Regions from separate parts of the Salinibacillus aidingensis genome, predicted to be linked through region 2. Evidence: riboswitches for the same ligand, from Rfam matches in the RefSeq annotation. Region 2 holds a riboswitch; the other holds the start of a gene.
The links. A riboswitch is a leader RNA that binds a small molecule or an ion and turns the genes downstream of it on or off. The one in region 2 is predicted to bind S-adenosylmethionine.
Positions count from the first base shown of each region.

Region 1 (7,115 bases), 1.6 Mb from region 2:
TGATAGCTTGCTTTTTACAGCCTCATCAGACATGGACATACACCTCTAATCTTTTTTGAGTTTGGCAGCAACGACATTACCCAGTGACTGAAGCCCCTGAACGAGAATAATCAACACGGCCACGGTGATATACATAACGGATGGTTCATAACGCAAATGTCCAAAACGATAGGCTAAATCCCCAAGTCCACCTGCTCCGACTAAACCAGCCATTGCTGTTGCACCAATTAGTCCAATGGTTGCGATGGTTAACCCTAATATAATCGAGGGTCTTGCCTCCCGCACCATTACATTCCAAATAATATCTTTCGTTTTAATGCCCATGGCTTCATAGGCTTCCACGACACCGCGGTCAACCTCCAGTAAAGACGTTTCCATTAAGCGGGCAATATAGGGGGCCGTAAAGACAACAAGCGGGACAATGACCCCTCTTACTCCAATGGTGGTCCCGACTAGAATTTTCGTAAACGGAAGCATAAAGAAAAGCAAAATAATAAATGGAATCGACCGAATGACATTAATAATCATGTTAAGAAACCCATTTAAAAACCGATTTTCCAGACTTTTGCCCGGTCTTGTCAGCACAAGCAAAATCCCCATTGGTAATCCGATTAAAATCGATATCACTAAAGAAATGGAAACCATTTGAAAGGTTTCGATCAGGGCAACCCACAAATAGGAGCCCCATTCATCAAGAAATGCGTTTACTTTGCTCATAGGTGATCACCTCTTCTGTTTGAATACCTTTTTCCTGCAGGTAGGATATGGCTTGATGAATTTCAGAATCTTCTCCTTTAAAATGGACGAGTAAAGTGCCAAACGGATCATCCTTTAATTGCGTAATATTTCCGGATAAGATATTTGGAAATATATCAAAACGCTTTGTAACAATAGCCAGAGCTGGTTCCTCGCTTGAATCTCCCGTGAATTTTAACGAATAAATCTTACCTGTTTCTTTTAACGAATCAATCATGTCATTGGATAATGGATGGTTGAAAATACCATTCACAAATTTTTTCGTCGTTTCATGTTTTGGTGATGTAAAGACATCAAGGGTTTTCCCTTGTTCCACCACTTCTCCATTTTCCATGACAGCTACTCGATCACAAATCCGTTGAATCACATGCATCTCATGAGTAATCAGCAAAATTGTAATCCCTAACTCTTTGTTGATTCTTAACAGTAAATCAAGGATAGCATCGGTTGTGTCCGGATCCAGCGCACTCGTCCCTTCATCACTTAACAGCACTTCTGGTTCATGGGAAAGCGCTCGTGCAATCGCAACTCTCTGCTTTTGCCCTCCAGATAACTGTGCCGGATAGGTATCCGCCTTATCACTTAACCCGACAATATCTAAATAACGATTGACCCGCTCTTTAATATCCTTTTTCGGAACCCCGGTAAGCTTTAAGGGAATCGCAACATTGTCATAAACGGTTGCGGTTTTTAATAGATTAAAACCCTGAAAAATCATTCCAATTTTTCGTCTTGCTTTTAACAATTCATTAGGAGATAAAGAGGTTAAATCCGTCCCATCCATACTTACCGTACCTGATGTCGGTTTTTCCAGTAGATTCACATTCCGAACCAATGTACTTTTACCAGCACCACTATAACCAATCACCCCAAAAATCTCCCCTTTTTTCACCTCAAGAGAGACATCCTTCAAGGCCTCTATTGGCCCGTTTTCTGTTTGAAATGTTTTTGAAAGGTGGTCAATCTTAATCATGTAGAATCTCCTTCCTTCTGTTTAAAGAAAACTCGGCAAATTTTATATCTGAGATCTCAAAAGGATTTCATCATTCACCCAATGTTTATAAAGTGAAACTTCCATCAGTGGGGGACTTTCCATCCCCACTGATAGTTAGTTGAACTTATCAGGAATTTACTGGCCCCCACTTAGTCCTGTTGGGGTACCCTCAAGACTTGAAACGGGGTATTACGACCAGTTCATGCGTGATAAAAAGAAAGAGCCGCATTGTGCAGCTCATTTCCTTGTTGTTACCAGGATACGACCACGGAACCGGCAAACTCTTCTTCAACAAATTGCTTGACTTTATCTGAATGGTACGCATTAATGAATTTCTCAATAACCGGATCATCCTGGTTTTCACTGCGAACTGCGATAAGGTTTACCCATGGTGAATCTTTTGGTTCAATAACAATCGCATCCTCTGTTGGAACGTAGCCAGCTTCCATAGCGTAATTAGTATTAATCGCAGCAGCGGCCAGTTCACCAAGCTGACGCGGAATTTGTGCTGCTTCCAATTCAACAAATTCCAGTCCTCGTTTATTTTCCTTAATATCCTTCACAGAAGCGTTTGCCCCCACCTCTTCCGGCAGAGTAATTAATCCTGCCTGCTCGAACAGCATTAATGCACGTGCTCCATTTGTAGGGTCATTCGGTAAGCCAACTTTATCGCCTTCTTTTAACTCACTAATATCAGAAATCTTTTCGGAATAGATCCCCATTGGAAAGTTTACAGTTTTCGCAACCTCAACAAGGTCAAGATCACGATCCTCCACCATTTGATCCAGGAACGGCTTATGCTGATAGCTGTTAGCATCTAAATCCCCTTCTGCCAGCGCGGTATTGGGGGTAATATAATCGCTAATGACTTCAATTTGAATGTCTAAACCATCTTCTGCCGCAACTTCTTTCACAACTTCCATAATTTCCTCATGTGGACCGGCTGTGACTCCTACTTTCAAAGAATCCTCGCTCAATGTGGATGTCTCAGCATCACCAGCCCCACAGCCTGAAATCATAGCTGCAATAAAAATGACAGATAAAAGACCAAATACTTTTTTCATGTTTTTCTCTCCCTTTTGTTTTAAAAATTATGTAGTATAAAGAAAAGCCCCTCCATAAAAATGGAGAGGCTTATACACAAATAAATATAATCGACCTCTCTCATCTATCAAAACATCAACAGTTTTGCAGGAAGTAGCACCTTTTCTTACATTTGTAAGAACGGTTGCCGGGCGTCATCGGTCCTGTCCCTCAGCCACTCTTGATAAGAGATTTTCATATTATTCAATTATCGAACGTTTTATCGGCATCTTCCGAAAAAAGATTAATGTCATTGTATAGGAGGGAAAATCAGCTGTCAATGGAAAATTAGAAAAATTATGTTTTCTTTGCGTTGGTTTTATTTTATTCAAAGGCAAAAAATCCTCAATGTTTTCAGGATAGATGCGTTATCCATATCAAAACAGGCAGAGCTGATCTTCCATTCAGCTCTGCCTGTTCATAGCAGGGTTGTCCATAAGTGTACCTGGTACGTGTCTTCATTTGTGAAACATTTTGTGAAACAAGATTTTTCGGGGCGTGACAGGCACCAACTCTACTGCTTCTTCTTCTCCTGCTCTACTAATTTCCGTTTTAATAGTTTTCCGACTGTATTTCTTGGCAGTTCGGCACATATCTCATATTGTTTAGGGACTTTATAGTGGGTTAAATTGCGGTAACAATGGCCTTTTAATTCTTCAAGCTCTATGGTGTGACCGGCTTTTGGGACCACATAGGCTTTGACTACCTCGCCCTGGTCCGGGTCAGGGATACCGACGACAGCGGATTCCAGTATGTCGGGGTGGTCGTATAAAACACTTTCGATTTCCTGTGGATAGATATTAAACCCACCATTGATGATCATTTCTTTTTTTCTTCCTACAATGTAGAAGTAACCCTCTTCATCTGACATGGCTAAATCTCCTGTGTATAGCCATCCGTTTCGTAATGCTTGATTGGTTTCCTCTTCATTCTGAAAATACCCTTTCATGATTTGCGGTCCCTTAATGATTAACTCACCAACACTATGCTCCGGCAGTTCCTTATGATCTTCATCAACAACCTTACAGTCTGTCCCTGGGAGCGGGATGCCGATGCTTCCGACTTTTCGGACACCGCTCGCCGGGTTCCGGTGTGTGGAGGGTGAGGCTTCTGTCAGACCAAAGCCTTCACCGATGATCGCTCCTGTTAAGCCCTCGAACCTTCTTATAATTTCAATCGGCAGCGGGGCTGAGCCGCTGGAACAGATTTTCAAGCAATCCAAACCATAGGATTCGACATCCGGGTGATTGACAAACGCATTGTACATCCCGGGCACACCAGGAAAAAATGTGGGCTGATACTTCTTAATCTTCTCCAGCACATCGTCAACCTGGAATTTTTTGATTAATAGAATTGATGCCCCGACATAGACTCCGAGATTCATCGCACTTGTCATAGCATACACGTGATAGAGCGGGGTAGCGGTCAGAACCACCTCCTGACCAGCCTGCATCTTGTTCCCATACATCTCCTTACTTTGGAAAACATTGGCTACCAGGTTGAAGTGGGTTAACATCGCTCCCTTCATCTTCCCTGTTGTTCCGCCTGTGTATTGAATCACCGCAACATCATCCCTCGGTGAGATTGGAATCTCCCTGGTGATTGGCGTGGAATTCCTGATTAAAAAATCTAAGGACTGAGGGGGGTCATCCTTGGATCCTGATACAAAGACATGGCCGAACTTATACATCTCATTGACCTGATGGACGGTTTTCAGGTTATCCTGTTCAGCTATTAAATAGTTCATATTTGCATCACTTGCAATGTGTAATAGTTCTCTGGCGGTATAACGCGGGTTAATTTGAACGACAATCAACCCCAATCGCATGGCGGCATAATAAGCAATCATGTAGTCAGGGTGATTGGGCAGCATTAACCCTATTCTTTCCCCTTTACGTAATCCCATAGCATCCCATGCCGCCGCGAGCCGATCCACTTTATCCTTAAATTCCTCGTAGGAGAATGGTCTGTCTTCAGCAATAATGGCTGTGCGGCTTCCAAACTTTTCAACAGTTCTCTCCAGCAGAGAATAGAGCGGGACTTCCGGACATACAATATTTGGATTCACTTCCGGTGGATAGGCTTTATACCATCTGGGTTCCTGCACATGTTTCAATCCCTTCACCCCCTTTTAAACCTCGCAAAGCCAAATCACTCCAAGACCCCAACTTCCTGGTAATATTTTTTAGCTCCAGGGTGCAGGTTCTCAGGGTTAATTCCGTCAAGAGCTGTATCCTTGGTAAAATGTTTTGCTCTTTTAGGTATTTGATCTTCAAACTTCGGAATGTTGTCCCAGAATATCTTCGTCAGGTTGTAAGCATAGTCTTCCTCAATATCACTTCTGGCTGTCAGCATGGTAACCATTGTGTATGTCGGGATGGCTTCATCCTGTTCCTTATAGGTACCAGCCGGCAGATCTCCTGAAGCAATACCGACCCCTTTTTCTTTGATGCTCTGAAGCCTTTCTTCGTCAATAGGGATGACCTTAATGGGCTTCGTGATCTCAATTTCCTGTAAAGCGGGGATGAATGGGGCCCCGCCGCCGACAAATACATCCACATTGTTGTCTTTTAACATCGAAGCGCCATCCGAATAGTTTCCGTAAGAGATTTTACCGCCAGCTTCTTCAATGGTTTGCTCATCAATCCCATACTCCTCCACCATCTTCCAGAAGGCTACCGGACCGCCACCGCCTTTTGGTCCAAGGAAAATATGCTTATCAACAATATCCTCGATCGAATTAATGTCTTCATGGTCTGTGGTTGTCGCAATCGTTTGATAAACGGGATATAAAGCACCGATGGCAGAAATATTCTTCAGTGGCTTATCAAACCCTTTTCCACCTTCTAATGCTGACGTGAAATCAGATGTGTAGTTTAATCCCATTTGTATATCCCCTTTTTCCAGCGACTCCAGGTTAGAAGTCGAACCGCCCTCCAGCTGGGAAACATTCAAACCTGAGAAGCCATCCATGTAAACATCAACCATCACTGTCGTAATCGGATACCAGCCAGATCCCATAGGACCGCTTCCAACCTTCAAAAACTTACTAGGTGCTGTTGGCCCTTTTTCATCCGAGGACGTCTCACTGCCCCCACATGCCGCCAAAACAATGGATAAAGAAACCATCAACACCATCGATATCACTAATTTTTTCATCCTGTTCACTCCTCACTTACGATATCTTTCAATTTTCATACCTAACTCTTTTACATTTAAATCTCCACAAATATTTTTTCGGAAGTAAGCCCAAAGCTCCTCATTGGCCTTGCGGGACCTGCTCTGCCCCGCAAGACTTCGCTATCCACTCACCTGCCCGGACTTTTCCGCGGCAAAGGGACGGTTTTTTTTCTGCCAGATGATGATGAAAATCGCTAAAGTCAGACCGATCAAATCTGTCAAAAGACCCGGCATAACTAAACTAAACGCACTAGCCAGTAGGATCAGCCGTCTGACTGTGCCTAATGCCCCAAAGAGGTGATTTTCAAGCGCCCCAGCAAAAAATATACAGCTAAGAAAAGCGCTGACTAACGCAATCGCAATACGGGTGGTATCCCCTCCCTGAAGAAGCAATTCAGGATTGTAAACAAATAAAAAGGGAATTAAGAAACCACCCAGGCCTATTTTAATGGCGTAGAAAGCCGTTTTCGTTGGATTCGATCCGGATATCCCCGCTGTTGTATAAGCTGTGATTGCGACTGGAGGGGTTAAGCCAGACATTACCCCAAAGTAAAAAACGAACATGTGGGCAGCAACAACATTGATGCCCAGATCAATCAGTGCGGGCGCGCCAAGCACGGATAAAATGACATAGGCCGAAACAGTTGGCATTCCCATCCCCATAATGATGGAGGCCCCAGCAATCAGAACTAATAAAAGAAGCATTTGCCCGCCCGCAACATCAATCACAAACCGGGAAAATGTGATCCCCAGCCCGGTTAAGGATACGGAGCCGACAATTATTCCTGCAGTAGCACAGGCCGCAATCACAATCAAAGCGTTTCTTGCCCCGTTTTCCAGGGCAGCTAAAATATCAATCAGACTCATTCGGGTTGCCTCGCGAATGCAGCTTAAAATAATCGTAGCCAAAATCGCATAAAAACCTGATTTCATCGGGCTGTATCCATAAATCATTAACCCGATAATCAAGAGAATCGGCAAAAACAGATAGCTTTGCTTCAACAAAACCTGTTTCAAATCAGGCAGCTGTTCTTTAGGAATGCCTGCCATTTCCAATCGTTTTGCGTGAAAATACACCATCATCCCTGCAATAAAGAAGTAA
Region 1 covers NZ_AP043759.1:2,830,264-2,837,378, forward strand. The annotation lists gene ACZ5OK_RS14830 (alpha-hydroxy-acid oxidizing protein) at 1-33, opposite strand, end outside; gene ACZ5OK_RS14835 (methionine ABC transporter permease) at 46-717, opposite strand; gene ACZ5OK_RS14840 (methionine ABC transporter ATP-binding protein) at 692-1,729, opposite strand; gene ACZ5OK_RS14845 (MetQ/NlpA family ABC transporter substrate-binding protein) at 2,002-2,814, opposite strand; SAM riboswitch class I at 2,912-3,024, opposite strand; gene ACZ5OK_RS14850 (long-chain-fatty-acid--CoA ligase) at 3,348-4,940, opposite strand; gene ACZ5OK_RS14855 (TAXI family TRAP transporter solute-binding subunit) at 4,985-5,992, opposite strand; gene ACZ5OK_RS14860 (TRAP transporter permease) at 6,134-7,115, opposite strand, start outside.
Region 1: another riboswitch for S-adenosylmethionine. It lies ahead of ACZ5OK_RS14845 (MetQ/NlpA family ABC transporter substrate-binding protein); the one in region 2 lies ahead of ACZ5OK_RS06520 (5-methyltetrahydropteroyltriglutamate--homocysteine S-methyltransferase).

Region 2 (7,115 bases):
TTCCTTCCCATGCGGCGAAAGCCAATCAATAAAAAAGGAATATTAAATAAAATGATAAACACACTCATCTGATAATTGGTAATCGCACCTGCAATAATCGATAGTCCGATGACTCCACCGTCCAAAATGTCATTGGGAACGAGAAATAATTCCAGACCTATACTTGCAATGATGGCTCCAATGGTGATCATAAAGATTTGCATAATCTCTTTAAGGACTTTTTTTCTTCTGATTTTGGACAACAGAATCAGCCTTTCCTTCAAGTTGATGACCTCATACAGTACATATCATAACCATTCGCTTATAAATCATAATCGAAAGGTGAAGAGGACTGATCAGGATGACGGCCATAGAGACAGGTGCTGCAGACAAGATGTTTCTCATAATGTATACTCAAATTAACGATGAAACCTTTAGTTCTTATATGGCAGGTGTTAAAAGATGGAAAATGAATTTGTAGTAGGATGGGGTACACTAGCCTTGATTAATGCCGGGCTGGCGCAAGGAAAAAATCGTACGGGTCTAAACTGGTTTTTACTATCGTTATTCCTCGGTCCTTTAGCAACTTTTATCCTGTTATTTGTGGAGAAAAGGGAGGATTAGAATAGGCAAAAAAAGCGGAAGCACACGCTTGTCCAGCTGCGGCTCCTAGGTCAAGGCGGATATAAGCCAAAGCCATTGCGTGGCCAAAACCATGCCACTCCATGTCTTCGTCTTATCCCGCATGACCTGATCAGTCGCCTCCGCTCTTCTAATGTCCAGCTGCGGCTCCCAGGCCCAAGCGGTCATAAGCAGAATACCCTCCATGGCCAAAAGCGGCCACTCCGGATATTCTGCTTATGCCGTCGGGCCTAAACGGCCGCCTCCGCTTTTCCGAATTTACCTTGCTATTTCCACACATCTTCAGCAATCTGAATGACATGACGGAGCTTATTCCATTGTTCTTCCTCTGTGAGCAGGTTTCCTTCTTCTGTCGATGCAAACCCGCATTGTGGACTCAGACACAATTGGTCAAGGTTTACATATTTACCTGCCTGTTCAATTCTGCGTTTTACGTCGTCTGCTTCCTCAAGCTTACCGGATTTTGATGTAATCAGTCCAAGTACCAACTTTAAATCATTGCGGTGGACAAAACGCAGGGGATCAAATCCTCCTGAACGTTCATCGTCATATTCTAAAAATAGCCCATCAACATCGAGTCCGCCAAAAATCGTTTCAGAGGCGGCATCATAGCTTCCAGATGAAGCCCAGGTGGACTGGAAATTGCCACGGCAAATGTGCATGGTAATCTGTAGGTCATCCGGGCGATTTGCGATGGAATTATTAATGGTTTTGGCGAAGTACTTTTGTAATTCCTCAGGTTCCTGACCACGTGAGCGAATCATTTCACGGCCTTTTTCATTAAAAAACAGGGACCATGACGTATCATCCAGCTGTAAATAACGGCAGCCAGCATCGTAGAAGGCCTGAATCGCTTTCTGATAAGCTTTGGTTAAATCCGTTAATAAAGCGTCGTCATCCTTGTAAAAATGGGTGTTATTTTTTCCCCTGAACCAAAGCATATTTGGGCTTGGAATCGTCATTTTGGCGGTGTGGCTGCCGGCCAGACTATGTACGTATTTATAATGGTCAAGCATTGGATGATCACTGAAATCGATGCTGTCAGTAATTTTTACGCCGTGAGCTTTTGTTTTGGTTCCATGGAACTGAATGCCTTCTCCCGTATTATAGCCCTCTACACCATCCAGACCTTCAAGGAAGTCAAAATGCCACCAGGCCCGGCGGAATTCTCCATCCGTTACGGCCTGTAAGCCAATTTCCTTCTGCTTTTCTACAATCCGTGCGATTTCCTGGTCTTCAATCTCTTTCAAACGTTCGGCGCTTATTTCACCTTTTTCCTTTTGAATTCGTCCCTGTTTAATTCGCTCGGACCTTAATAGACTGCCGACGTGATCAGCCCGAAATGGAGGGTTTACCCTTGTTTTTGATTGTGTTATTTGACTTTGAACCATGAAAATCCCTTCTTTCATAAAATTTAATAAAAAAGAGCCTTCATAAGAAGAAGGCTCTTTTTGTCAACGGAACATTCTTCTTATCTTTAAGGTATTCTACTACCTTACTGGAATTAGCACCGGGCCTGTTACAGGCTGGTTGCTGAGGTGTCATCGGGCCAGTCCCTCAACCTCTCTGGATAAGAAAAGTACGTTATGGAGTTGTCTTAAGAACTTTCTATCAATATATAATAAATGATTCAGAAAGGCAACACTTTATAAAAAATTTCCACAAAAAGCACCAGGAGCGGAGTCGTTTGAAAATAAACAATAGTAAATAAAAAAGCACCATTCTTTTTTTCTGGCCAAAAAAAAGTTATCATCTATAAGGAGTACTTTTTCATTTAGGTAAATCAGCTGTTTACAGGTGGACAAACAGGGGTGTTGCCGATGAATATGAATGGTTTTTCCACCGCAGGCTAAAAACGAGTGTATAATAGAGGAGTTGAGCGTATGCAAATTGACAGGATGGGGTTTTTGTATGACTAAAGGAAATAAAAAGCATAACCATGAACCGCAGAATATAGAAGTATGGGAAGATCTTGTACATATAAAGGATTTAGGGCTTGCCCTTCTTATCTGTGGGGCTGGAGCATTGGGAGGATATTTTCTTGCTCCAAACAATGCCTCTGAACCTTTATTTTATGGACTGGCAGGTGCCGTGCTTGGATTTATCATCAGCAGTTTTATTATTAAACCAAAACGTACATTTGAAGAGATAAGGGAAGAGGATCAATGATGGATATTAGTTTAATTTTACAGATGGTGCTCGTTGCTGGAATTGCATCTGTACTCTATACATTAATCGGAGTGGCACCTGGTACAGATGAAACAGCTGTCTTAGCACCCGTAACTCTTGTTTTAGTTCTGGCTGGATTTGAACCTGTGATTATTTTAACGTTCTTCATGGCAGCGATTGTAGCCAAGAAATTAACTGATTCGATTCCGGTTGCTGTTGCCGGTATTCCAGGCGGGGTGATGTCGGCACCAATGGTAGAACATGCCCTCGTCTTGAAGAAACACGGACTGGCGGATACCAGTATTAGAAAAATGGCTTCCGGCTCGGTGATTGGAACGATTGTATCGATTCCTATCAGTTTTGCTTTGGCAAATGTTCTTTCCGAATTTTCGGAGGTTATTAAGGAGTATACCGATCCCATTTTCTTTTTTGGAGCTATCTTTTTAGCCTTAATGACTAAAAATAAGTGGCTTGCCTTAGTATCTATATTGCCGCTTGCTCTGTTAATTCAAGGGCTGCGTCACTTATATTGGGGAGTCGGGATTGTTCCTGAGGATACGACGGTATTTATCTCCTTTTTCTTAGGAATTACTATTGGTCCTGTGATATTAACCCTATTTGAATTGTTAAATGGTGACTTACGTTCAAAATTAACGCGTCACGATACAAAGAAGATTTCCTTTAAAATCAGCAAAAAAATTAAGGGGTTTCCGAATCCGTTTCGTATTCTGACAAAAAATGAGACGGTTTCAAGCTTCTTTTCTTCCATATTAGGTGTGGGGACCTTTTTCTTAAGTCCTGTGGGTATGACCATTATGATTGGTGAGGTTGTGGCAAGTAAGATTAAGGATCCGGTCAAAAAGGCTGCACGTGCCATTTCATCGATGGATGCTTTAACAAATGCGGCTTATATTAGCGGGACTTTAATTCCACTAATTGCACTTGGCATTCCATTATCGCCAACAGCTATTGGACCTGGACATGCACTGTTTAATGCACCACCAGTTTTTACACAGGACCATAATTTGCATCATATCTTATCAATGTCTGAATTTTTTTGGGCGACAATTATTGGTGCCGGAATTGCGATTTTGATTACGTATTTTGTAACGGTGAAGTATGCGGTGCAGATTTGCCGCTTTGTCTTTAAGCGTATTCCGCATGAGGCGATGCTGGGCTTGTTTTTCGGGCTGGTTCTTCTCCTCGCCTATATGGATGCAGGCTGGCTGAATGTTGCCGGAGTTCTGCTTATTGGACTGGTTGCAGGCGTCCTTAACCGGTTAGGCGTCAACTACGGTGTTCAGTTTATGACATTATATGCAGCACCATTTATTGTTAATACGTTATTTTAAAAACAGAATTGATTGAATAGAAGTGGGGGATGTTTATGCGTTCATCTTCTCAAATAAAGGGAGAGGGAACTGCCCATAGTAAACTCATCTTAATTGGAGAACATTCAGTTGTATATGGGGAGCCGGCGATTGCTCTTCCATTTCCATTACTTATGGTAAAATCAACGGTACAAGAAGGTGCTGGTGAAATTACCATATCCAGTGACTTTTATAATGGCCCGCTCGGTACGATTCCGGACCGGTTGGAGGGCATTGCTGTATGTATTCGTGAATCGTTAAAATTCTTAGCCAAACCGGCAAAAGATATACATTTTACAATCAAATCCATGATTCCGATTGGTCGTGGTCTGGGTTCAAGTGCGGCCATTGCTACCTCGGTCGTACGCAGCCTTTTTTCTTATTTTGAAAAGACATTATCACACCAGATGTTAATGTATCTGGTTGATATTGCTGAAAAATACGCCCATGGGAATCCAAGTGGAATTGATATGGAATGTGTGTCACGAGATGTCCCTATTTGGTTTAAGAAAGGGGAGGCCATTCAGCCGATCGAAATGGGAGTACCATTGAATCTGGTTGTGGCTGATTCAGGCCGAATTGGAGATACACGGGCAGCAGTAACAGCGGTTCGGGAAAAATATGAAAAGCATTACCAGAAAGCCAAGCAATCGATTAAATATATTGGTGACATGACGCGTAAGGCAAAATCCATTTTAGCCGGAGAACGCCCGGAAAAATTAGGCGGACTGTTGAACAAAGCCCAGGAGGAATTAATGAAGCTTGGCGTCAGTGATGGGAACCTGAATGAGCTCGTCACCTGTGCCCGGAATGCCGGTGCATTGGGAGCAAAATTAACAGGTGGCGGACGCGGGGGCTGTATCGTAGCCCTGGCTAAAAATATGGAGGATGCTGAGCGTATTTCCGATTCCCTGAAAGCAGCTGGGGCAAAGGATACATGGTTTTTCACCCTGGGAATGTCCCAATCCGCATCGATGAATGAAGCAAGCAGAGGAGATTTAATATGAAGGCGGTAGCGAAAGCACATACAAACATTGCCCTTATTAAGTATTGGGGTAAGCGAAATGATGAACTGATTTTACCGATGAATAACAGTCTGTCTCTCACATTGGATCATTTTTATACGACCACGGAAGTTCAGTTTGATGAGGCTTTACAAACAGATACGTTTATTTTTAACGGGGAGACCGCCAGCGATTCAGAGTCTGCCAAAATTTCCAGCTATCTGGACCGAATCAGACAATTTGCCGGTGTACAGATGTATGCAGCCGTTCGTTCGGTGAATCATGTTCCGACATCAGCAGGTTTTGCTTCGTCTGCATCAGGGTTTGCCGCTTTGGCTGCAGCTTCAACTAAGGCACTGGGTCTTGATTTGGACAGGAAAACCCTCTCCATCCTTGCCCGTCAAGGATCAGGATCTGCGTGCCGTTCCGTTTTTGGAGGATTTGCCGAATGGGAAAAAGGAAGCCGGACTGATGGTTCCGATTCCTATGCCGTGCCGATTATGAGTAAAACGGAGTGGGATGTCCGTGTATTGTCCGTGCTGCTGGAATCAAACGAAAAGCCGATCTCCAGCCGTAAAGGGATGAAGCGTACAGTGGAGACCTCTCCGTTTTATTCAGGGTGGCTTGAAGCAGTTGACCATGAATTAAAAGAAATAAAAACAGCGATACGAACGAAAGACTTTGAGCGGTTAGGAAAGGTCGCCGAAGCCAATGCATTAAAAATGCACGCAACGATGCTGGGCTCCCATCCGCCATTTACCTATTGGCAGAGTAGTACAATGGCTGTCATGGAAGAAGTACAGCATCTGAGAGATAAAGGAATACAGGCTTATTATACGATTGATGCAGGACCTAACGTAAAAATTCTGTGTCTTCCGGAAGACGAGCAGAAGATACGGGATGAGCTGGAAAATCTGGAAATGGTGAAAGGCATATACGGCTGTCGACCTGGTCCCGGTATTGAATATAAAGAGAAACTTCCATCACTGGGGGATTCTCCATCCCCCAGTGATGGTTAGTTGAACTTATCAGGAATTTACCGGACGTTTATCCCCACTTAGTCTTGTTGGGTTACCCTCAAGACTTGAAGAAGGGATAATACGGCCAGTTCATGCGTGATAAAGATCGATTGTAGTTGTAAAAAAGCCTGGTCTTAAAGTGATCTGAAAGAGAGGGAATTCCATTGCCCATCAAGATAAAAGTCCCGGGAAAATTAATGATAGCAGGTGAATATGCCGTACTGGAACCGAATCAGTATGCCATCGTAGCCGCTGTCAACCGCTATGTTTATGCAGAAATCACACCAAGTAATCAATATAAATTTTCCCTTCCTGATTTAGGCTTTGAAACGGTTTCGTGGGTATCCAATTCCCATTCAATTGAATTCAGTGAAACCGATGAAAAATTACGGTTTGTTCAAAATACGATTATGGCTGTGAAGGATTATCTGAATGAAGCATCCATACACCTTTCTCCCTTCCATCTAACGGTTACAAGTGAGCTCGATGATCCCTCGGGTAAAAAATACGGCCTTGGTTCCAGTGCCGCCGTTGTTGTTTCTGTGGTATCGTCCATTTTAGCGCTGGCCCAAAAGCAGACGGATGCCTTTCACGTAAATAAGGATTTGATTTTTAAGCTTGCCACGCTTGCCCATGTTAAGACGCAGGGGAGCGGATCCGGAGCTGATGTAGCTGCATCAACCTATGGGGGATGGCTCGAGTATTCTGCTTTTCAGGCAGACTGGCTCCTTGATCAAATGCAGCAGACCTCTGTCAGGGCTCTGGTTGATCAGCCATGGCCGTATTTATCCATTCGCTCTATAAATCCGCCCGATGGACTTCGCCTCTGTACCGGGTGGACCGGAAAAGCGGCTTCAACAGGGCCGATGATCAAACAGCTGAAGCATGGACAGCAGGAACATCGAAACATTTACCATACCTTCGTGGAAGAA
Region 2 covers NZ_AP043759.1:1,190,205-1,197,319, forward strand. The annotation lists gene ACZ5OK_RS06510 (YitT family protein) at 1-203, opposite strand, end outside; gene ACZ5OK_RS06515 (hypothetical protein) at 442-603, shown strand; gene ACZ5OK_RS06520 (5-methyltetrahydropteroyltriglutamate--homocysteine S-methyltransferase) at 888-2,012, opposite strand; SAM riboswitch class I at 2,090-2,198, opposite strand; gene ACZ5OK_RS06525 (hypothetical protein) at 2,533-2,790, shown strand; gene ACZ5OK_RS06530 (tripartite tricarboxylate transporter permease) at 2,790-4,142, shown strand; gene mvk (mevalonate kinase) at 4,178-5,167, shown strand; gene mvaD (diphosphomevalonate decarboxylase) at 5,164-6,183, shown strand; gene ACZ5OK_RS06545 (phosphomevalonate kinase) at 6,348-7,115, shown strand, end outside.